DNA from 3 places in the Marinomonas sp. PE14-40 genome. Region 1 is predicted to be linked to each of the others. Evidence: predicted binding sites of a transcription regulator. Region 1 holds the regulator's gene; each other region holds the start of a gene.

Region 1 (10,347 bases):
TATCGATATGATTGCTGTTTTGGTTGAGAAAGGTTTTGCATACCAAGGCAGTACGGGTGATGTTTATTTTCGTACAGAGAAGCATGCTGATTACGGTAAGTTGAACAACCGTAAACTAGATGAGATGCTTGCTGGTGCACGAATTGATGTAGAAAGTGCTAAAGAAAATCCAGCGGATTTTGTGTTGTGGAAATCAGCTAAAGAAGGTGAAGTGCATTGGCAATCTCCTTGGGGGATTGGTCGGCCTGGTTGGCACATTGAGTGTTCTGCGATGTCCACGAGTTGCCTTGGGCCACATTTTGATATTCATGGCGGCGGGCCTGACCTTAAGTTTCCACATCATGAAAATGAGATTGCGCAATCAGAATGTGCCAATGGAACTGACTATGTGAACTATTGGATGCATTGTGGCGCAGTTCGCGTCAATAATGAAAAAATGTCTAAGTCTTTAGGTAACTTCTTTACTGTGCGTGACGTATTAGAAAAGTACAACCCTGAAGTGATACGTTTCTTAATGGTTTCTAGTCAGTATCGTAGTCCTATTGATTATTCAGAACAAAGTCTACTTGAAGCTAAAGTCGGCCTTGAAAGAATGTATACCAGTTTGCAGGGGCAAGACTTCGCAACTGAGTATGTTTCTTCTGGTTATACTGAGCGTTATCAAGATGCTATGAATGATGATTTCAATACACCAGTTGCAATCTCTGTATTGTTTGATTTGGTGAGAGAGCTTAATAAGGCGAAAGCTTCTGGAGCTGATAATGCACCAAGCCTTGCTAAAGAGTTAAGTGTTTTAGCTGAATTGCTTGGTTTGCTTGGGCAAGATCCAGAATACTTTTTGAAAAACAGTGTTGTTAATGACGGTATTTCAGAGGAAGAGATTGAAGCTTTTATTGCAGAACGTATTCAAGCAAGAAAAGATAAAAACTTTGCTAGAAGTGATGAAATAAGAGATTCACTGGCTGAGCAGGGGATTACCTTGTTAGATACACGTGAAGGTACTAGCTGGACTCGTCGTTAAGATGTTTCAGAAATAAAGGCCAGCATTAGCTGGCCTTTATTTTGACTAGCTTTTAACCCTGACAGCAAGTACGTCACAGGGAGCGCCATGTAATACACCGTTGGCAGTTGACCCTAGAAGAAGAGCTAAGCCATGTCGGCCATGGCTACCTACAACGATTAAGTTGGTTTCATGTTCTTCGGCTACTCGGTGAATCTCACTTTCTATTCCGCCTTGCGAAATGATTGCTTGATCGATAGAGCAGGTGATCTGTTCGCAAAGTGCATCGAGCTTTTCTTGTGCGCTGGTTTGAAGTTGATGTTGTATGTCTGTGATATCAATGGGTACATCGCCGCCATAGGCATAGTTGAGAGATTCAATAACGTGAAGAATAACCAGTTTTGCGTTATAGGTTGTGCACAAACGTACAGCTTTTTCAACGACGGGAAGATTTTCTTCAGTAAGGTCGGCCGCTAGTAATATTCTTTGGTATGGCATATAAACCTCCGAAACGGTTTGTGTATTCTTATATTAGTTCAAACATGAGTAAAATTTATGACTATTTTAATAGTGGTTGCCATTATTGCCTCAATGCTGGGCTCCATTTTATGGGTGATGCCAAGTAAGCGTGATCAAGATAGAATGAAAATTCGTCTTTTAGCACGAAAAAGTCAATTAGGTGTACAACTTACACATATAGAGTTACCTGATAAATGGGATAAGTCAACGACTAAAGTGAAATCCGCTGCTTATCACAAATTTAGGATTAATAAGCTTAAAAGCATGACTGATGAGGTTTGTATTTATCCTTATGAAGTGTGGAAGTATGAAAATATACTTGATGGTTGGTATGCAAATAAGGCATTTAATTTATCTGAATCGAGTCAAGAAACATTAAAAACTCACTTTGAAAGTTTTAAAGCAATTATTATCACTATGGATTGTGTTTCGCTGCATTGGGATGAAAATGGGGATGAGGATGACGTTGAAAAAATTCAATCACTTCTAAGCGAGCTTGAAGCAATTGAATTTGCATAAGTTATTCTTCGCTGAAGCCTGAAATATCAACAGGTTTTGAAAGCTCTTCTACTAAAGCTGCTGCTTCTTCGGGAGTTTCGGCATCTTCAATTGCTTTTAATTCAGGTTCATATATTTCTTTGATTTTTTCATCTACATAATTTTCAAGAATCTTTTTCTCAGGTCTTTGCAAAGGATCTGCTCTAACATGAGAAAGAATTACGCCATAAAGGGTTCTTGCTACACGTGTATCACCAGTATCGAAGTTGGTATTTGCTTGTACTAGCTGTCTATTCACCTGGATATCAAGGTTTAGCCAGCGTAGATAATCATAACAAGCTTGGTAATGTGAATGGCTAATACGGCCTTTACGTCGCATAAATAAAAGTAATTTAGCGAGCTTTGTTAATCGCTCTTTATGGTTGGCTTTTTCTTGGAAACTTAAAAGAGTCGGATTGGTGTTGTATACGATTAAATCATTTTCACGCTCTTCTTCTGCTTTGGCTATTCTTTGTTCAATAGAGTCAATGTCGTCAGTGTAATTAATAAGATCGCGTAAAGTGTCGATATAAAAATCATATAAAACATCAGTAACAATTGGATCGGTGTTAATTTGAGCAATGCTGCTAATATGGCTATAAGTTCTATCGGCTCGATTCATAAGTTTTAATTGGGTGAATCTGCGCTCGGTTTCTTCTTTTTCTTTTTGGTGCGCTCTACTTCCGACGATTACAGAAAGAACGACTATGATGAATAAAAATAAAATGGTAACAATTTGCAATGTCACTACGTATTGTCCTCTGACGATGAATTCAGTATCTTAAATATAGATATTTTCAAATGATTTAGAAAATTATCTCGCAAACAATACAGTGATAGCTTGTTATATAAAAGGGGTTTGCTTAATATCACGACCCCGACGATGTTAACTGCACAGATTTGCAGAATCGGAGATGTACTTTACATAAGGCCTATATTAGAAAATGGGAAAATCACTGGTAATAGTGGAATCGCCAGCCAAGGCGAAGACAATTAATAAATATTTAGGTAGTGGCTATGTTGTAAAGTCCAGTGTTGGACATATACGTGACCTGCCTACTGGCACAACATCAACATCAACGCCTCAAGAGCGTGCTAAGCAGGCAGCCTTGACGCGAAAAATGTCTCCTGAAGAAAAAGTTGTATATAAGAGCCGTAAAGCTCGTCAGCAACTTATAAATCGCATGGGCGTTGATCCAGAAAACAATTGGCAGGCCCAGTACGAAGTATTGCCAGGCAAAGAAAAAGTTGTTGATGAACTCAAGCGCTTGGCAAAAAATGCTGACACCATCTATCTCGCGACCGATTTGGATAGAGAGGGGGAGGCTATTGCGTGGCACTTACGTGAAGCTATCGGTGGTGATGATACTCGTTATAAGCGTGTTGTCTTTAACGAGATTACTGAAAAAGCAATTACTGAAGCGTTTGATGTTCCAGCTGAATTAGATATCGATAGAGTTAATGCCCAGCAAGCAAGACGATTCTTAGACCGTGTTGTTGGTTTCATGGTATCACCTTTATTGTGGGCTAAAGTAGCTCGAGGTTTATCTGCAGGTCGTGTTCAATCGGTTGCTGTAAGGCTAATCGTTGAGCGTGAACAAGGGATAAGAGCGTTTAATCCAGATGAGTTCTGGGAAATGGACGCTTTGCTTGCGACACCTAAGCAAGAGAAAATTAAATTCGAAGTTGCTAAGTATCAAGATAAAGAATACCGCCCAACTAACGAAGAAGAGTCAAATCAACATTTAAGTCGTCTTCAAAATGCTACCTATAAAGTGGCAAAACGTGAAGACAAACCGACAAGTAGTAAGCCAAGTGCGCCATTTATAACATCAACCTTGCAACAAGCTGCAAGTACTCGCTTAAGCTTCGGTGTTAAAAAGACCATGATGTTAGCGCAGCGTCTTTATGAGGCTGGTTACATTACGTATATGCGAACTGACTCGACTAATTTGAGCCAAGAAGCGGTTGCAAATTTAAGAGAATATGTTGAAAAGAATTATGGTAACGAATATTTGCCTGAAAATGCAATTCGTTATTCTAGCAAAGAAGGCGCTCAAGAAGCCCATGAGGCCATTCGTCCGTCTGATGTAACTTTGTTACCAGAATTCCTTAAAGGCATGGAAAAAGACGCTCATAGGCTTTATGAATTAATTCGTAACCAGTTTATGGCGTGCCAAATGACAGCTGCTCGTTATACCTCAACTACAGTTATACTGGTTGTTGATGAGTATGAATTAAAAGCGAAAGGCAGAATCCTTCGTTTTGATGGTTATACTCGTGTCATGACGCCACTCGGTAAAAAAGGTGATGACAACATATTGCCTGATATTGATCAGGGTGAAGTGCTTCAACTAGATCAACTTGTTCCTGAACAACACTTTACTAAGCCGCCTGCTAGATATAGTGAAGCAAGTTTAGTTAAAGAGCTTGAGAAGCGGGGTATTGGTCGACCTTCAACTTATGCATCTATTATCTCAACGATTCAAGATCGTGGCTATGTGCGCACAGAAGGGCGACGTTTCTATGCTGAGAAAATGGGCGACATAGTGACGGATCGATTGGTCAACAGTTTTCAAACTTTGATGGGGTATGACTTTACCGCTCAAATGGAAGAAAGGCTTGATGATATTGCCGAAGGTCGTGATGATTGGATAGAAACACTGAATGCCTTTTATCGTGACTTTAGTAAGACACTCAATATTGCGGAACACCCTGAAACTGGTATGGCTCAAAATGCGCCAACGCCAACAGATATTGAATGTCCTACTTGTTCAAGACCGATGCAAATACGCACAGCAAGTACCGGTGTCTTCTTGTCTTGTTCAGGTTATGCTTTGCCGCCAAAAGAGCGTTGTAAGGCAACTATTAACTTGGTTAGTGGCGAAGAAGTTGTCGCTATTTATGATGATGAAGCAGAATCTAAAGCGCTAATTAACAAGCGACGCTGTAAAATTTGTGGTTCTGCAATGGATAGTTACCTTGTTGATGAACAACGTAAATTGCATGTTTGCGGTAATAATCCAACGTGTTCCGGTTTTGAAGTTGAAGCTGGCTCGTTCAAGATTAAAGGATACGATGGTCCTGTTCTTGAGTGTGATAAATGTACCTCAGAAATGCAGCTAAAAACGGGACGTTTTGGTAAGTATTTTGGTTGCACAAATGAAGAGTGTAAAAATACGCGTAAACTACTGAAAAGTGGTGAAGCTGCGCCACCTAAAATGGATCCAGTTCCTATGCCTGATTTGGCGTGCCTGAAAGTTGAGGATCATTATGTTTTACGTGATGGTGCAACTGGACTATTTTTAGCAGCAAGCCAATTCCCTAGAAAGCGTGAAACGCGTGCACCGCTAGTTGCTGAGTTGATACCATACATGGATCAAATTGATCCTAAGTATCATTTCTTCAAAGATGCGCCAATTGCTGATACCGAAGGGCGTCCTGCGATAATTCGCTATAGTCGTAAGACAAAAGAGCAATATGTCATGTCAGAAGATGATGGCAAGCCAACAGGCTGGAAAGCTTTTTATGTCGACTCTAAGTGGGTAATTGAAGAAGCTAAGAAAAAGGTAAAGAAATAAATGAGTTCGGCCGCTAGCATGACAAATCAGAGGCTGGATATAGCACGTCGTTTTTTGGTTATGCCAAACAATGAGCAAAAATGGATGGGGCCAGCATTTGAAAATGCTGCCCTGTTTCATTTGCAAAGTGCTGTTTTAGGGCTTTTGCAAGAAGTAAAACAAGCGTATCATCTTAGCTCGGAAATTGGCTTGCTTGAAATGCATCAAAATGCAAAATCACAAAACATCAGCATTCCAGTTATTAATGAGCTTATGGAATTGAATGCAAATACAAACTCCTGGTTTTCTCATATGCAAAATACATATGAAGTGAGTTTGAAGTGTCAGCCTAACTTCTATAACGCTAAACATGATAATTTAATTGTCGCTTCAGTTGATGATAGATCAACTTACTTGACATATTTAAACTCTCTAACTGAATTGATTTTAAGGTTTAGAGAAGAATCCTCAGAGTACTAATAATATGAATGAGTCGTATCTAGAGATAGTAGAACTAGAAAATGGCGAAATTGTTTTACGTCCAGCAAGTGATGAGGGTGTTGAATCAGAACCGTTAGCGGTTTTAAAAATTTCAGATACCACAAAAGCGTATCTTCAAGATAGGTATTTTGAGCTAGCTAAAAGAATGTTTCATGCTGGTATTGATTTTGTGTATTCAGAGGATTTCCCTGAATCAGAAGTGCATGAATCTCATGATGATGACGACATAGCATCTCAGGCTAAAGTGATTCACTAATGATGAACGCATAAAAAAAGCTAAGCCTAGGCTTAGCTTTTTTTATGCGTGTTACTTAGATTGTTTGTCGAATTACACCAACAGAGAGTCCCTCTATCGCAAATTCTTCACTTTCTAGGTCGACGAGGATGTCGTTGAAATCTTCATTTTCTGCGATAAGGCGAATTGTATTTCCTTTCTTTTCAAAGCGCTTTACAGTCACTTCGTCGCCGATACGAGCTACAACAATTTGGCCGTTACGTACGGTGGATGTTTTATGGACAGCTAATAAGTCGCCTTCCATAATGCCAACATTTTTCATACTCATTCCATTTACAGACAAAAGGTAGTCTGCTTGTGGAGAGAACATGCTTGGCGGTACTTGTACGTGTGAATCAACGTTTTCTTGAGCCAGTATCGGAAAACCAGCAGCGACTTTACCGATAATAGGTAAGCCCAGTTCTGGGTTAGCATCGTTACTGGCTTCTTCAATGATACGTAGGCCACGAGAAGCGCCGGGTAAAATCTCAATAGCGCCTTTTTTACAAAGTGCTTTTAAATGTTCTTCAGCAGCATTCGGTGATTTAAAACCTAGCTGTTTAGCAATTTCGGCTCGTGTTGGTGGAAAGCCAGTTTCTGCTATAAAGTCGCGGATTGTATCCATAACATCGGATTGTCTTTTTGTAAGTTTAATCATAAGGCATCTGGTTGTTTGTACAGTAACTGTTATTATATACAGCTTTTAAAGGGATACTCAATTAAATAAATGCTTTCTGATGATTTAAAGTTAAAAATTCAAACCGCTTACCGAGCAAACCTTAAGGCAAAAGGGCATAACCCTCGTGCTGGCCAAAGGCAGATGATTGCATCAATAGCGCGAACACTTGGCAATGTTAAGCCAGATAGTGAGGGCAATCGTCTCGGTGAAAAACATGTTGCTGTAATAGAGGCAGGTACAGGTACGGGTAAAACATTGTCATATTGTTTGGCCGCCATCCCCATTGCTAGAGCAAGAGAAAAAACACTGGTTATTTCTACTGCGACAGTCGCATTACAAGAACAAATACTTCATAAAGAGTTGCCTGAACTGATAAAACATACTGATTATCAGTTTAAATACACCTTGGCCAAGGGCAGAGGTCGCTACTTGTGTTTAAATCATTTGGAGAGCCATTTAGATGATGACTCCCAAGCAACTGATGATATGTTTGCAGGCTTGTTTGAGCAACATTTACAGCCAGGTGACATTAACACAGCGCTATACAAAGAAATGGATGATGCGCTTAAGGCTGGCACCTGGGATGGTGATAAAGACAACTGGACAGGTATTGTTAGAGAGCATGACTGGGGGCGGCTAAAAACGGACCATCAACAATGTACCAATCGTAATTGTGCTAACTTTACTGCGTGCCCATTTTATAAAGCTAGAGCTGAAATAGAAGTTGCAGATATCATTGTTGCAAACCACGATCTAGTGTTAGCAGATTTATCTTTAGGTGGTGGAGCAATATTAACAGCCCCTGCTGATAGTATTTATGTCTTCGATGAAGGGCACCACCTTCCGGAAAAGGCAATTAACCACTTTAGGCATGAGCTCAGGTTACAGCAAAGTATTCTTTGGTTGAGACAATTAGAGAAAAACCTGATAAATCTTAAACAAGAGCTTTCTGATGACGTTAGTGTTACAGGACAATTACTGTTTAAAATTCCTCAAATGGTACAGACTATTGTCAACTTTATTCAGTATGCCCAACAAGGCTTAGCACCATTCATTAATAACCTTCAAAATGTTGATGATAATGATCAGCATAGATTTGAATTTGGTATTATTCCGGATGAATTAAGGCAGCTCGCCTACAGTCTTCAAACTTCATATCAAAAACTATTTTCAGCGATTGAGTCGATTCATGATGAATGTAAGAAGGTTAAGCAAAATGAAGGCATGGGCATGAAACCGGAAACGGCTGAGGTTTGGCTGCCTATATTAGGTGTAATTCTTGGTAGGTTAGAGCAAGCTAAAGCGTTATGGCTTTTATTTTCAACAGCAGATGATCAAAATTTTCCACCAAATGCAAGGTGGCTTACTTTGACAGGTCAAGGTATGGAACAGGACATAGAGTTAGGTGGTTCGCCTATTCTTGCTGCGCACACCTTAAGAATGCAGTTGTGGGATAAATGTTTTGCGGCTGTTGTTACCTCTGCTACTTTGACCGCGTTAAATCAGTTTCATCGATTTAATATGCGTAGTGGTGTGCCAAAAGAATCTGAATATTTAAGGGTGTTAAGTCCTTTTGATTTTCAGAATAAAGCTATTTTACAGGTGCCAAAATTAGAGCATGAGCCTAATAAAGCAGATGAACATACCAAAGAGATCATTAAATACCTTGATAATGAGGTTGATGAAACTTCAGCAAGCTTGGTTCTATTTTCTTCAAGAAAACAAATGGAAGCCGTTGCTGATGCACTCAAACAAGAGTTGAAGGATATTATGTTGGTGCAAGGAGAGCAGTCCAAACGTATTATTCTTGAAGCCCATAAAGAGCGAATAGATAAAGACAAAGGAAGCTTGTTATTAGGTTTAGCAAGTTTTGCAGAAGGTGTTGACCTACCAGGTAAATACTTAACCCATGTTGTCATCGCTAAAATACCTTTTTCAGTTCCGGATGATCCGGTTGATGCAACTTTAGCTGAATGGATACAAAAGCGAGGCGGCAACCCTTTTATGGAGATATCTATTCCAGATGCTTCACTTAAATTAGTACAGGCGACGGGGCGTTTATTAAGAAGCGAAAGCGATACAGGTAAAATATGTATTCTTGATAAGCGTCTTATTACAAAACGCTATGGAAGGAACCTAATTGACAGCTTGCCGCCCTATAGCTTAAAGCTAGAATCTAGTTAACTGCTAGGTGAGTAACTAATTAAATGACTGTAAAAATGGGTGGCATTTCTGTAAACTCCACCCACATCAAATTAGTGATAACAATTTATTCAAAGGCTTAATGTCTTTGACTCCATAAGACATTCAACAGAAGATCAAAGATCCCAATATGGATAATCAGAGCGCACCACAAAAACCTAGATCCAAAAAACCAAGAAAATCATATCGCAAACCAAAGCGCCAAGAAGATGCTTCTCAAAATAAACCTGAATCAGGTGCTGTTTGGTCCATAGATGATTTTCAAGTGGCAGAGGTTGAAGGTAAAGTTCGTTTTCATGATTTAAATCTTCCAGATCGAGTGCTTAAGTCTATTTCAGAAATGTCATTTGAATATTGTAGTGAAATACAAGCTGCAACCTTGCCTGAAACACTGCAAGGTTATGACTTAATTGGTCAAGCTCAAACTGGTACAGGTAAAACAGCTGCCTTTTTGATTGCCATGATCAGTGATTTTATTGACTACCCAATAGAAGAAGAGCGTGACAGTCGTTTGGCAAGAGGCTTAATTATTGCACCCACTCGTGAGTTAGCGCTTCAAATTGCTGATGATGCGGTTAAATTAACGGCAAACTCTGATATTAATGTCGTTTCTTTGGTCGGTGGTTTGAGCTATGAGAAACAAAAGCAAACATTAGAAACCGAGCGTGTTGATATCGTTGTTGCAACACCAGGACGTTTAATGGATTTTGCACGTAACAAAAAAGTGCTACTTAACAAAGTAGAAGCCTTAGTGCTTGACGAAGCAGATCGCATGTTGTCTATGGGCTTTATTCCTGATGTTAAAAGCATCATTCGAATGACTCCGCATAAAGAAAAACGTCAAACTATGTTGTTTAGTGCGACCTTCCCAAAAGATATTCAAAACTTAGCGCGTCAATGGACTTATTTCCCGAAAGAAGTTTCTGTTGTACCTGAAGAAACGACGAATAAAAACATCGAGCAAGTTATTTATAGTGTCGAAGCTGATCAAAAATGGCCTGTATTAGAGAGCTTGATTAAAGAAAAAGACAACCAAAGAACGATAATCTTTGCTAATCGACGCGATGAAACACGT
Region 2 (3,980 bases), 2.1 Mb from region 1:
AACTGCCAAACCGCTTTAGGTAATTACGGCCAAGGGGCCAACAATTTAAACGCTCACGTAAGCGCACGATTAGATAATTTAATCAACGATATGCAAGTGGCATCAGCCGTTAAAGAGGTTGATAGTTATATAAGTAACGTTCCCGCATCTTGTACCAATATCAACACCATAGCAGGTACCTTGGATGGTGCCACGGATTCGCTTTTAGAAGCCGCCAGCACTAGCATGGATGAACTAGACCAAGGCATAACTAACTATGATGCAGACACCATAACCCTTGAAGCGTTTGAAGCCTTGCTTGATAGAGTCACCGCAGAACTGGCCAGCAGCTTGGCAGGGATAGTGGGGATGATTTCGAACGAAGTCATGATGCTTGATAAGATGTACAAACAACACATGCAAATGGCTAAGTCGATGGGGTTTAGTGCCTTACTAGATGATGATTGTGTCAGGCCGTTTTTAGTGGGTTTGGCTAACCCAGAAATCACCCAAGTGCTATTGAGTCATTTTGAGATGGGGGATTTGGTGGAGTTATTTTAATAATTTATAAGTACAACAACATGTTACATTTAATTAAAATTGAGTAAAAAGGCTACGCTTAAAAATGCTTTAAAAAACTTGCTAACCCTTAGCCCAATCGATATCCATTAAAATAAAATTATATATTTCATACGTTGAATAGAGTCCCATTGTAATAAAAAACACTCCAATAATTAAACTCATAAAATTCAAAATATAAAACTTAAATTTATTGTGTATATTTGATGATCTCCTTAGTTTTCTATACAATCTTACAATAATAGAAAATCCATAAATTAACACTAAACCAACCAAAAATATGTTTATATATAAACCATAATTATATAAAAATTCATTTTTTGAACTATTAACCCATTGGACTGCTTGAAACCCATCCTTATAACCTTTTATTCGACCATAAATAGTAAATTCACTGTCCTGATTTCCGCTAAATAACACATTAATTAAACCTCCTGATTCTATAGCCTCATCACCCACTATATTAATATATAAACAATTTCCTGTTTCACTTTTATCCAAAGTAAATTTCAAATTTTCTCTGGATGTTTTTGTAAACCTTGCTTGAAGAATATTTGTATTTTCATTTGGACATATTCTTAACCTATCTGTTTCTGAAAGCATCAACTTATCAATAAAGTCATTTCCATCATTCCAAATTAATATGTCTGTGGTATATAAATTAGCAATTTCACGTTTCTTCCAAAGAAGAGTTAGATCTTCAGCTTTATCTGTCACTTCAGCTAACAACCTCGGTACTTGAACCGAATATTTTGGCTCAGCTTCCGATTTAGCCAAAAAATATAGAATTATGGCAATTAATGTACCTGCAAGAAATATCGTTAATGGATGCTTAATTACTTGGCTGAACAACTTTCACTCTCCACTTCTTCTAAAAATTACGAACATATTGTTGGATTTATTCACGGCAAAAAACGACAAATTTTTATTACTAAAAAAGGGGAAGAAAATTTAACCACCACCTTCGTTGTCAAGATACAAAATTCGTTATTATCCCATGCAGTGTACTATATTAATTTTACAACATTTTATTTCTGGCGCAATAATCAATACTAGTTATGTCATTGTCCTATAGGTAATTTAAAAGAAATATTTGCATAACTTGCCAGATCAACTAACTTATGTGTACCCAAGGAATGGGTTACTGATCAACCATCAACAAGGAGCGTTACGATGGAACAAATTTTACTGCTATTAATGGATCTAAAAGCGGTGTCATTGAAAGACCTTTCTGACCTACCTGATGAAAATCAACACAATGTGGCGTTGCGCCTTGAGCAGTTGCAAGAAGAGCTTAATCAGGCATTGGAGTATCGGGCAAAATCACTTCAATAGAAAATGTTTAACTTTATAGATATACATCTAAAAAATAATTTTTTGTGATTATTTTCATTTTCTAACCTTGATTACCGCTTTTATGCGCCCTATCGTCTACATCATCAAATGAATTGATTTTTATTGATGAGAATTCCTCCCCTTTTCTAAGGGGTATTTAATCCAAATTTTATAGGATATTGTCATGATGAATTTCATCAAGGAGTTAGCCAAAAAGATAGCGCAATCTGTTGTTCTACTTTTGGTTAACTGGCTAATAAACCGTTTCTGGTAACTTAGCCTTTGCAATACAAAAGCCGCTCTATATGAGCGGCTTTTGTATCTATAGTTTTCTCACTTCAACACCCTCACCACGCTGGTGACGACGCCGTTTATGATCAGCTCTGACTCTGCATTGATGTAAATTGGTTTGAATGCTTTGTTGTGTGGCATCAATCTCACTCTTGGCTTTGTGTGTAGCTCTTTTACGGTTTGCTCTCCGTATATCGTTGCCACCACGAAATCACCATGGCGAGGTTTTAAGGCACGGTTAACCACTAACGTATCACCATCATGAATGCCTGCGTTTACCATGGATTCCCCATCCACTGTCACCAAGAAGGTATTAGGCGGATCAGGGATACATAGGTCATTCACGTCTAGGCGCTTTTCAACAAAGTCTTGAGCGGGGGAAGGAAAGCCAGCAGGCACCAAATCAGCCATGAAAGGGATTTTGTAATCTGGCTTGGTTGGGTCTGGGGGATTGATAAAGGTAACGTTCATATTTAAACCATAAAAATAACAACTGTACATATACACAGTATAGTGATTTTTTATAATGGTTCAATTTTAGCTGCGAGTTAACCCAAGATCCACGCCTTCAACCTTGCTCTTATGCAACGTAAGCAATTTAAGTTACAGGTTATATGTTCCTAGGCTGCCCCCTTACTAGCTCGTTTCTCTCTATTCTTACTCATTGAGATCAAAGCTATTCTTTCAGCAATACTATCAGACAACTGAATAGCTTTTTTGGTAATCATTTCGATCTCTTCTTTTGTTACTGGATGCTCATGCTTGATCGAATACAAACTATATTGAGACTCTTTTCCTTCCGTTGGAGGGAGTCGACCATCCAAAGCAAAAGTCCCATGGGCAGCTAAATTTCTCATACCACATAACTCTAGAGCCTCATTAAGTAATTTAATGAGTTCTGGGTAATTGTTATCAGCTTCAGAAAGAGCTGTAATCTGTTTTTTAAGCTTTACGGTTAAGGCCGTTTTGTTCCAGTTTTTACTAAGATCTTCTTCGAGAATATCTAAACGGATAATACTAGTTAGATGATCGATTTCGTTCATAGAGATTATAAAATGACCAATACTTAAAGCCCAAAACTGTCTATCCATATTCACGAACCACCTCGTTCTTTTATCCAGTTTATCACCGCATTAAGAACATCACATTTGATTAATTACATAAGGAAGGGTTACATATCTACTGTGCCCTTCCTTGGCTATTTCGCTTGATTCTACGTACTTTTGTATTTGTATCAACAACTAACGCCCCAGCTTAGGGGCGTTTTTGTTTACTCACCTAGTGTCAGTCCAGTGGCTTGTTTTATGTTGTTGATGACGCCGTCTACCCAGACTGGGTGCCGTTGTAGTTGGCTGATTTGGTTTTGATAGCCTCGGATGAGTCTTACCATGTCCATGGCGTCTGCTTGGGGGATGATGACAACGGGCTGGCGCAACTTCATAGAGCGGACCATGGTATTTAAAAGTTGGAGTTTGTCGGTATCTTGGGTGCCTGTTATGGCTGGCGAGGTATTGTTTTTAAGTTGGCGTTCGCAGTCGATAAAGTAGCGTCTTGCTTGTCTGCCTTTATCGTTCCGTTCGACCATGGCCAGTTCTTTCGCCATGTCTAAGGTAATGAAATAGTTCAAAGAGCGTCTATCACCACCCTGACTTTTGGTTACCCCGTTTGGGGTAATCAAAATAAAGTCTTCATTTTCAACGAATTGATACTGAGTAATTCTAGCTTTAATCCATGCAGCAAAGTGACGACCAACTTCTAAAAAGATATGAAGATCTTTGGCATTAACGGCATCGCAA
Region 3 (10,347 bases), 2.4 Mb from region 1:
AGGTCTGCCAAAACTTGCTCTAGTACAAAGTGTCCAATCAGGTTGATATAACCAGACTCTTCTGCAATGGGAATAAAAACAGCGGGGGAAATCGTTCCCAGACTTAATGAGTGCCAGCGAATTAAAGCCTCTGCACTCAATATTTCATTATTAGTGGGGTTCACCACTGGCTGATAGTGCAATTCAAATTCATCATGAGATAAGGCATAACGAATGGCACTTTCTATCTCATAGCGTTTTATGCCTTTATTCTCTAAGTCAGTATCATAATAAACACTGTCATTTTTAGAGCTCTGTTTCGCTTCGTACATGGCCAAATCGGCACAGCGAATCAAACTAAGGGCATCATTTCCATCTTTCGGATAAACCGAAATACCTGCACTCGCGCTACAATTAAAAGTCCGTTTCATTACTTCTATCGGCTCAAAAAAGCAGTGTTGTAACAGCTGGATTCGATTAATAGCTTGTCGTCTTGGCAGATAGAGTAAAAACTCGTCTCCACCTAAGCGGCCAATATGCTCATCATCAAGCAATAAGCTTTCCATACGCTGAGATAACGCAATGATCAGCGCATCACCCACATCATGACCAAAGCTATCATTTATTAATTTGAATCCATTTAAATCAAACAAAACCAGGGTAAAGCCATTGTCTGTATCTCGTCTGATAGAGTCATCTATCATTTTCATAATGGCATAACGATTCGGCAGTTTGGTTAACCAGTCAGTCGATGCTCTTTCGGTTAAGTTTTCCTGTTTTAATTGCTGCTCCGTCATATCTTCAACCACAGCAACCCAATAAGTATCAGAGCCTTCAAAATTCACTCTACTAATGGCCCATTTAAAATACATAGTGCGAGCATCACTGTATTGCGTCATTTTACGATCAGTACGACTGATGACTTCTATAACATCAACCTCTTTCGATTGTGTTTCGAGCGCTTGATGAATACATTGGAAGTCATTCACTTGATGAGAGTGAGTTAACTCATTTAGCACTTCTAGGTGCCTATTCTTTAAGTCTTTTTCCAAAACCCGATAATAGGACTGGCAACGTCGGCTAAAAGATAAAATGTTTAATGACTCGTTCAGCTCCACAATCCCTACAGAGACACTTCTTAAAATCATATCTTGCTTGTGGTAAGCCTGAATAAGCTCTTGCTCTGTCGAAGATAAACTCTGTTTAGTTTGCTGCTGTCTCAAAGCAATTTTTTTAATACTTTCATCAAGGTTTTCTATTCCCATTACGGAGGAATTAGAGTCGGCTCCAGTCTCAAACTCATCTAATAAAGAAGTCACAGGACGGATAAACAAAAACTTGGCTGACAATACGAGAATAAGACCAGAGATGAGTAAGCCAATTATTATGATCAAAAAGCTTTTGATAAATTCGGCCTTGGCTTCTTGGAAAGCCTGTTGCTTTGGTAGTGCTACCCAAAAAGCTAACGATAAATCCTGATTGGCATTACCTCGTACAAACTGTTTTTCGACTAAGACAAAGTTATTATCGAAATCTAACTCAGGATCAAATGCTCGACCTAACAATGGTGACTGCTCACCAAATCGCGCAATGACTTTTCCGTCTTTGTCGGTAATAAAACTTATTAGGTTTTCATGGTTGGCATCATTTAATAAAGTCTGCCACCACTCAAAAGGTAATACACCGACCACTAAACGAATAATCTCACCTGACTCTTTATCAAACACCGGTTGAGCTAGGTTAATGCTCAACGCATGGGTTGCTCTGTCCTCAATCAATTTACTGATAGAGAAACTCGCTTGTTGAATCGCTTTTTGAATATAAGGCCTGTCTTGAACGTTCACAACACGATTCAAAGGGGTACCATTACAGGTTAATTCGCCTGTCACTAATGGCGATCCTATATTGGAAAATAGATCGTTAAGCTCTACTTGCTGTGCTAGAAAATTTTGACAAGTTTGAGTATGGCCGGAGAGAATTTCTGGCGTATTAGCGAGAGATTTCAAATAACTTTCAGCGCGATTAATTTGCTGACGCTGAAGGTTCATCATTTGTTCAGCAAAAAAGTCTGTATCGCCTCTTAATTTTGATAACTGTGTATTATAGGTATTCCACACATTATTAAAGGAGATAAAAAAACTTGGTAAAAGACAGAGTAATGCTGCCAATATGACTTTTTGATTTAATTTATTTAAAAAAGATGACATATATCGCCTTTCTACTTCTTAAAACGAAACATGGTTCAGTATTTTTATAACACTGCTCCCAGCTTCTTCATAAGTAATTACCTGTAACAAAAGGTAAGGACGTAAGATAAAATAGGTGGAATGATTCTCATTTCTGTTATACATTAATAATAGCTAAAAATTCAGTTACTTTTCTTTGATATATGACCTCTTTTGCACAAATCTAATACAGGCTTTATTCCAAGCAGATCAATTTATCGCTATACTTGCCTCCGTTTATGTACCTATAAATACATTATTTCTTAAGTACACTATTTCTGATTGAGGGAAACCATTGTGAGTTTGTTAACCAATTTTCTTAGCCGCAAGGTCTTAGCTTTGCTAAGTGTTGCGACCTTCTCTGCTCTTTTAAGCTCAACTGTTAGCGCTTACGGCCAAAGTCCAGACGAAATTGCAACGCGTATTACCCCTATTGGCCAGGTTTGTATCGCTGGTGAAGAATGTGAAGTTGCTTCTGCAGCTGCAGCAGGTGGTTCTAATGGCCCACGTGATGGTGAAACTCTTTACGGTACATTCTGTGTAGCTTGTCACTCTATCGGTGTTGCTGGCGCGCCTAAATTCGGTTCTGCTTCAGACTGGGCTCCTCGTATCGCTAAAGGCGAAGCGTCTCTACTTAGCAACGCATTAAACGGTATTAATGCAATGCCTGCACGTGGTACATGTGCTGACTGTAGCGATGATGAAATTCAAAGTGCAATTGACTACATGTTAGAAAATAACAAGTAAGCAATGACTCTTTAAAAAAGGAGGCTTAGGTCTCCTTTTTTATTGCCTGAAAAACACCAGATCAAAATTATCTAGGTGACTCCCTCTATTCTCCTAACCTTCATGACCTTCATAGCCCTTGTCTTCACTACATTACTTACTATTCTTAGTTCAATTCTACTCATCTCTATTCATCAAATGAGCAGGCAAGCGTCATACAACAGCTGACACTAGTTCGCCTTCAAGCTTTAAATTTAGGCATAAAAAAACCCGCAATCTAAAAAGAGAGCGGGTTTTGTTAGAGCTTGTTTGTTGCGAGCTTAATGCTTACTTCTTGATATCATCAAAGAAGTTTTTCACGCCATCAAACCAAGACTTCTGCTTAGGTGAGTGCGAATGCTCTTCACCGTCAGACATAGACTCTTCTAGCTCTTTTAATAATTCTTTTTGACGTTCAGTCAGTTTAACTGGCGTTTCCACTGTCACGCGACAGATCAAATCACCAACAGCTCCACCACGTACAGGCTTAACACCCTTGTTACGTAGACGGAAAAGCTTACCAGTTTGACACTCAGGCGTTACTTTAAGGCGTACACGGCCATCTAAAGTAGGAACATCAATTTCACCACCTAAGGCAGCAGTAGCAAAGCTAATTGGCACGTCACAATGCAGGTTAGCACCATCACGTTCAAAGATAGCATGCTGCCTTACCGATACCTGTACGAACAAGTCACCAGACGGTGCACCATGATCCCCAGCTTCACCTTCACCTGATAGACGAATACGATCACCTGTATCCACACCAGCAGGAATCTTAACAGATAATGTTTTGTACTCTTGTACACGGCCTTGACCACGACAGCTAGTACAAGGGTCAGAAATCACCTGACCTTGACCATGACATGTTGGACAAGTTTGCTGTACAGAAAAGAACCCCTGAGACATACGTACTTGGCCCTGACCCTGACAGGTCTGACATGTCTTAGGTTTAGTGCCTTTCTTAGCACCAGTACCGTCACATGGCTTACAATCTACCAGCGTAGGGATGCGAATCTTTTCTTCACAACCCCAAACAGCTTGTTCAAGATCAAGTTCAAGCGTGTATCTTAAGTCAGATCCACGACGTGCTCGGCTTCCGCCACCACCTTGACCGCCAAAAATGTCGCCAAAGACATCACCAAAGATATCACTGAAGCCACCTTGACCACCGCCACCGAATCCACCTTGGCCGCTTACACCTTCATGACCGAAACGGTCGTAGGCATCACGTTTTTCTTCCGAAGATAGGATTTCATAAGCTTCAGCAATCTCTTTAAATTTTTCGAGTGCTTCTTCGTTATCTGGGTTTTTATCTGGGTGGTACTTGTTAGCTAGCGAACGATATTTTTTCTTAATATCTTTCTTATCCGCGCCACGCTCGACGCCAAGCACCTCATAATAGTCTCTTTTGCTCATAACAGGATTTCCTGGGCAGTAAGGTCAATCATTAACATTTGAGAGAAGTTAAAACAGCAAAACACGGTAGCAGGACCGTGTTTTGCAAAAGCGAGATTCAGACGTTTAAAGGTCTAATATCAGGCTTATTTTTTCTCGTCTTTCACTTCTTCAAATTCAGCGTCTACAGCATCGTCTTGAGGCTGTGCAGCTTCTTCTGCACCAGCGCCGGCTGCACCAGCTGCTGCTTCATTTGCTTGCGCACTTTCGTACATTTTTTGAGCTAGAGAACCAGACACTTCAGTCAAAGCAGTTGTTTTCGCTTCGATTTCGTCTTTGTCGTTAGCTGTTAAAGCTTCTTCAAGATCAGCAATGGCTTTCTCGATTGCTTCTTTTTCTTCTGCAGTCGCTTGGTCGCCAGCGTCAGTCAAAGTTTTACGAGTTGCGTGGATCATGCCGTCAGCTGTGTTGCGAACCTGTACAAGTTCTTCGAACTTGCGATCTTCTTCAGCATTTGCTTCAGCGTCTTGAACCATTTGTTCTACTTCTTCATCACTGAGACCAGAAGAGGCTTTGATGACGATAGATTGTTCTTTACCTGTTGCTTTGTCTTTAGCAGATACACTCAAGATACCGTTGGCATCGATATCGAAGCTAACTTCGATTTGAGGTACACCGCGTGGTGCTGGTGGAATCTCAGCCAAGTCAAAACGACCTAGAGATTTGTTTTGCGCTGCTTGTTTACGCTCACCCTGTACCGCGTGGATAGTTACCGCGTTCTGGTTGTCTTCTGCTGTAGAGAAAACTTGAGATTTTTTCGTTGGGATGGTGGTGTTCTTCTCGATTAGAGCAGTCATTACGCCACCCATAGTCTCGATACCCAAAGATAGTGGTGTTACGTCTAGTAGTAGAACGTCTTTCACGTCACCCGCTAGTACCGCACCTTGGATAGAAGCACCCATTGCAACCGCTTCGTCAGGGTTCACGTCTTTACGTGGCTCTTTACCGAAGAATTCAGTTACTTGAGTTTGTACCATTGGCATACGTGTTTGACCACCAACCAAGATAACTTCGTCGATTTCAGACGCTTCTAGATCAGCATCTTTAAGCGCTTGGCGAACTGGCGCAAGAGAGTTAACAACTAGCTCTTCAACTAGAGACTCAAGCTTAGAACGCGTTAGCTTAACGTTTAAGTGCTTAGGACCTGTTGCATCAGCAGTGATGTAAGGAAGGTTAACTTCTGTTTGAGTTGCAGAAGAAAGCTCAACTTTCGCTTTTTCACCCGCTTCTTTCAAACGTTGTAACGCTAGTGGATCATTGTGTAGATCGATGCCAGACTGTTTTTTGAACTCGTCTGCCAAGAACTCGATAACACGCATATCGAAATCTTCACCACCTAGGAAAGTATCACCATTTGTTGCCAATACTTCGAATTGCTTCTCACCATCAACGTCAGCGATTTCGATGATAGAGATATCGAAAGTACCACCACCTAAGTCGTATACAGCGATAGTAGAATCACCTGTGCTCTTATCTAGGCCGTAAGCCAAAGCTGCAGCAGTTGGTTCGTTGATAATACGTTTAACTTCTAGACCAGCGATTTTACCCGCATCTTTCGTTGCTTGACGCTGAGAGTCATTGAAGTAAGCAGGAACAGTAATTACTGCTTCAGATACGCCTTCACCTAGGAAGTCTTCTGCTGTTTTCTTCATTTTTTTCAAAACTTCAGCAGAGATTTGTGGTGGCGCTTTCGCTTCGCCTTTCGCTTCAACCCAAGCATCGCCGTTTTCAGCTGCTAGGATTTTGTAAGGCACCATAGAGATGTCTTTTTGAACGACGTCATCTTTAAAACGACGACCGATCAAACGCTTAACAGCGAAAAGTGTGTTTGTAGGGTTTGTTACTGCTTGACGTTTTGCAGACTGACCCACTAATACTTCGCCGTCTTCAGCGTAAGCCACAATTGATGGGGTAGTACGATCGCCTTCAGCGTTTTCGATTACACGTGCTGTGCCGTTATCTAAAACAGATACACAAGAGTTTGTTGTTCCTAAGTCGATACCAATGATTTTGCCCATGGTTTGTCTTCTCCAGTAAAATTTTTAAAATTCAGTTGTTCGTCGTTAATTCTGTATTTGGGTACGCTTTAGAGCATTTCAAGCAAATACTGTCATTTTTTTGACGGTTTTTTTATGCAGCGCTAGAAACCACTACCATAGCCGGACGAATTAAGCGCCCATGTAAGGTATAACCCTTCTGGATTACGTCCATTACAGTGTTTGGTTCCATCTCAGGATTCGGCACCATAGTCATTGCTTGGTGGAATTCTGGGTTGAAAGGTTCGCCATGAGGATCAAGCGCGATCACTTCAAAACGTGTCAATGTTTCTTGAAGAGACTTAAGTGTTAGCTCAACACCTTCACGCATTGCATCTTTTTCGCTATCCGCAGATGTCAAAGCACGCTCTAGGTTATCTGCAACAGTAATGATGTCTTTTGCAAATTTCTCTAGACCAAACTTATGGGCTTTCTGCACATCTTGCTCAGCACGACGGCGAACATTTTGTGCGTCTGCATGCGAGCGTAATGCTGCTTCTTTATATTCTTCAACTTTTGCTAACGCTGCGACTAGTTCAGCATTCTCTTCTTGAACATTTTCTACTTGGTCTTCTTGTAAGACTTCGTCTAATTCTGCTGCTGTTTCTAGCACGCCTTCTTGGGCTTTGTTATCTGCTTCACCGCTCACGTTCTGCTCCGTATATAAAGATGAATTACTTAAAATAAATGCTCTAACTTCACTTCCAAATAACAGAAGTTTTTTCAATCTGAAAGCTATATGGGGTCGTTCAAAAAGCTTTCAATAGTAAAACCGTATAAATTTTAGGGAGAAATGAACTTATTTTAATTTTTTACTTCTCTTGGCAAAAAAACAAAAACTACTGTATAAATACACATGCTTTGTACAAATTTAATGCAGAAATTTGAAATTTAAGGCTAAAAGCCACCTAACTGACCCGCTTTAGACAAGGAGAGACCCATGTTAACCAGTATTGCGATTAAGAATTTTGCCATTGTTGAGTCTCTAGAGGTGGAGCTAAAGCAGGGAATGACAGTTATTTCAGGTGAAACAGGCGCGGGAAAATCCATCATGGTGGATGCGCTCTCTCTTTGTTTAGGTGCTCGCACAGATAGCCGCGTGGTTAGACATGGTGAAAACAAAGCCGACATCAGCGCCACATTTGATATTCAAGCCTATCCAGAAGTGATCCACTGGTTAGAAGAGCACGACTTAGAAACCGGCGCATCAGATCACGATCAACACTGCATTTTACGCCGAGTTGTTACCAAAGAAGGCCGATCAAAGTCTTATATTAATGGTCGCCCTTGCTCCTTGACTGACCTAAAGTTTGTCAGTTCTCAGCTTATTAATATTCATGGTCAGCATGAACACCAATCCCTACTCAAGAAATCTGCCCAACGCTTACAAGTGGATGAGTTTGGCAAACTCACAGGACTTACCCAAAAAGTAAAACAGGCTTATCAAGACTGGCGCGCATTAAAAGAAGAGCTAGCCGAGCGTCAAAACCGCTCTAGCGATCAAGAATCTCGTATTCAATTATTGTCTTATCAGCAGCAAGAAATGGATCAACTAGCACTAAAAGAGAAAGAGATTGAAGCACTAGAAGAAGAACAAGCATTCTTATCCAACATAGCTGAAGCTCAGCAAGAGTCTTACCTTGCCCTGCAAATTCTCAGCGAGCATGACACAAGCAATGTACGCAGCATGTTGCATCAAGCCCTACAAAGCGCCACCAAGATACAACCGACACCTGAAACATTAGCCACTTCTATAGAGCTGATGAACGAAGCCATTATTCAGGTGGAAGAAGCCAGCGACAGTTTGCAATCTTACCAAGACACCCTAGAGCAAGACCCTAGCCGCTTAATGGAAGTAGAATCACGTTTAACGCTGATTTATGACACAGCAAGGAAGCACAAAGTACTACCTGAGCAATTGCTGCAATTAGCCGCCGATATCAAGTTTGAATTGGACAAACTAAATGGCAATGGCGATAACCTAGAGCAATTACAAGAAAGAGAAGAACAGGCTTATCAAAGCCTCACTAACCTCGCCACCTTACTCACAGAAAAGCGTATCAAGGCAAAAGACAAGCTCGCCAAACAAGTAGAAGGCCAAATTCGTGGACTCGGCATGCCTCATGCTCGTTTCCATATTGATTGTCGCCCCCTTGAGCAAGTCAGCGCTAATGGCTTTGAAGAAATTGAATACATGATAGCCTCCAACCCAGGGCAGCCAGCACAAGCCATTAGTAAGGTAGCATCAGGTGGTGAGCTGTCACGTATCAGCTTAGGCATACAGGTTGTTACTGCCCAAACCTCAACGATACCAACCCTTATCTTTGATGAGGTCGATGTAGGTATCAGTGGTGGTGTTGCCGAAGTGGTTGGCCGCATGTTGCGCGCTGTTGGTGCCCGTGGACAAGTATTCTGTGTGACTCACCTTGCCCAAGTTGCCGCCCAAGGCAACCAACACCTCATGGTCAGCAAACAAGTAAGAGACAAGCAAACCAGCTCGCAAGTACAACAGCTTAAAGAAAATCAAAGAGCCACAGAAATCGCACGACTACTCGGTGGTATTGAACTCACCGAACAAACGCTCGCTCACGCTAGAGAAATGCTCAACAACGTCCAACTGCAATAGTAGAGGCCCAGTTTTCTACCAACAACAAACAAAGAACACCTTTCATAGCATTCACTGACACCCCTTTTCAGTGAATGCTTTCTTTTTCCTGCGACCTAAACCTCATCACACATATCTCTTCTTCCTGTCTCTCACAATAACGGATCAAATTTAATAGAAGTCCTAATCACCTAGCTATGCTGGTACTCAGAGCGACGCTAAAACGAATCAGATTTCAACAAAAAGGAAGCACACTTACCCTACACTGGCGCCATGAGCGAAGCTAAGACGAGGCAAACGCCAACGAAAAAGCGGAGTTTATAATTATAAATGAGCATTTTGAGGAGGTGTTTAACGAAGTATTAGCAAGCTCATAAGCTAGAGAGTGTTTTGAGGAGACGTTTGACAATGCACAGCAAGCTCATAAGCCAGAAAGCAAAAAGCCCCAGAAGAAATTATCTTCTGGGGCTTTTAATGAGTCCTCATTCGCCATCTGCCCAATGGCGAACAAGCTCAATCCTTTGACTGGCGCACTATATTCTTAACTTAACACTTTACCTGGGTATAACTAGTGAACTTATCCCCAAGTTAAAAGACTAAGACCTAGTCTTTAGGGCGTACATAAAGTACTAGGTTGTGATCTTCGATCACATAACCATGCTCTTCAGCGATTTCTTTTTGGCGTTTTTCAATAATAGGATCGTAAAATTCAATGACTTTACCTGAATCCATGCACACCATATGGTCGTGGTGCTCGCCTTTGGCGATTTCAAAAACAGCTGTGCCTGCTTCAAAATGATGACGCACAACAAGACCTGCATTTTCAAATTGAGTCAATACACGGTAAACAGTGGCAAGACCAACATCTTCACCCTGTTCCAACAAGGTACGGTAAACATCGTCCGCACTCATGTGGCGCTCACCTGCACCTTCCAAAATTTGCAAAATCTTTACCCTAGGCAGGGTGACTTTGAGTCCGGCTTTCTTTAATTCTTGATTTTCGCTAGTCATAGGTAATTCTCTATTCGAACCTTATTTGCATTTACTTTATCATTACTACATCTAAATTAGGATCATTCAAATGAATAAATTTTTTATCGTATTAATTAGTATTTTTAGTTTGACTGCTTGTGGGCTTCTACCACCTGCCTACAAAGTACCTGTTGCCCAAGGTAATGTACTAGAGTTACAACAGGTCAATCAGTTAGAACTTGGCATGACAGAGTCACAAGTAAAATACTTGGTTGGGTCACCCATGATACGAGACCTCTACAAGCCTAAC

Evidence for each region. The regulator LexA, encoded in region 1, represses DNA repair genes until DNA is damaged. The targets are predictions, from matches to a motif close to TACTGTNTANNTANACAGTA.
Region 2: the regulator LexA is predicted to act here: its motif matches at 2,676-2,695, upstream of Q0A08_RS12985 (LexA family protein).
Region 3: the regulator LexA is predicted to act here: its motif matches at 7,301-7,320, upstream of recN (DNA repair protein RecN).

The regions. Positions count from the first base shown of each region.
Region 1 is NZ_CP130700.1:710,790-721,136, forward strand. It holds gene cysS (cysteine--tRNA ligase) at 1-1,021, shown strand, start outside; gene Q0A08_RS03375 (universal stress protein) at 1,067-1,498, opposite strand; gene Q0A08_RS03380 (hypothetical protein) at 1,556-2,038, shown strand; gene Q0A08_RS03385 (DNA topoisomerase I) at 2,040-2,804, opposite strand; gene topA (type I DNA topoisomerase) at 3,001-5,637, shown strand; gene Q0A08_RS03395 (DUF6586 family protein) at 5,638-6,096, shown strand; gene Q0A08_RS03400 (hypothetical protein) at 6,101-6,373, shown strand; gene lexA (transcriptional repressor LexA) at 6,429-7,049, opposite strand; gene dinG (ATP-dependent DNA helicase DinG) at 7,119-9,254, shown strand; gene Q0A08_RS03415 (DEAD/DEAH box helicase) at 9,403-10,347, shown strand, end outside.
Region 2 is NZ_CP130700.1:2,791,124-2,795,103, forward strand. It holds gene Q0A08_RS12970 (DUF7217 family protein) at 1-540, shown strand, start outside; gene Q0A08_RS12975 (hypothetical protein) at 622-1,410, opposite strand; gene Q0A08_RS12980 (hypothetical protein) at 1,732-1,893, shown strand; gene Q0A08_RS12985 (LexA family protein) at 2,227-2,655, opposite strand; gene Q0A08_RS12990 (hypothetical protein) at 2,805-3,275, opposite strand; gene Q0A08_RS12995 (antA/AntB antirepressor family protein) at 3,455-3,980, opposite strand, start outside.
Region 3 is NZ_CP130700.1:3,072,177-3,082,523, forward strand. It holds gene Q0A08_RS14265 (EAL domain-containing protein) at 1-2,186, opposite strand, end outside; gene Q0A08_RS14270 (c-type cytochrome) at 2,502-2,951, shown strand; gene dnaJ (molecular chaperone DnaJ) at 3,258-4,385, opposite strand; gene dnaK (molecular chaperone DnaK) at 4,511-6,442, opposite strand; gene grpE (nucleotide exchange factor GrpE) at 6,555-7,109, opposite strand; gene recN (DNA repair protein RecN) at 7,401-9,086, shown strand; gene fur (ferric iron uptake transcriptional regulator) at 9,669-10,076, opposite strand; gene Q0A08_RS14300 (outer membrane protein assembly factor BamE) at 10,147-10,347, shown strand, end outside.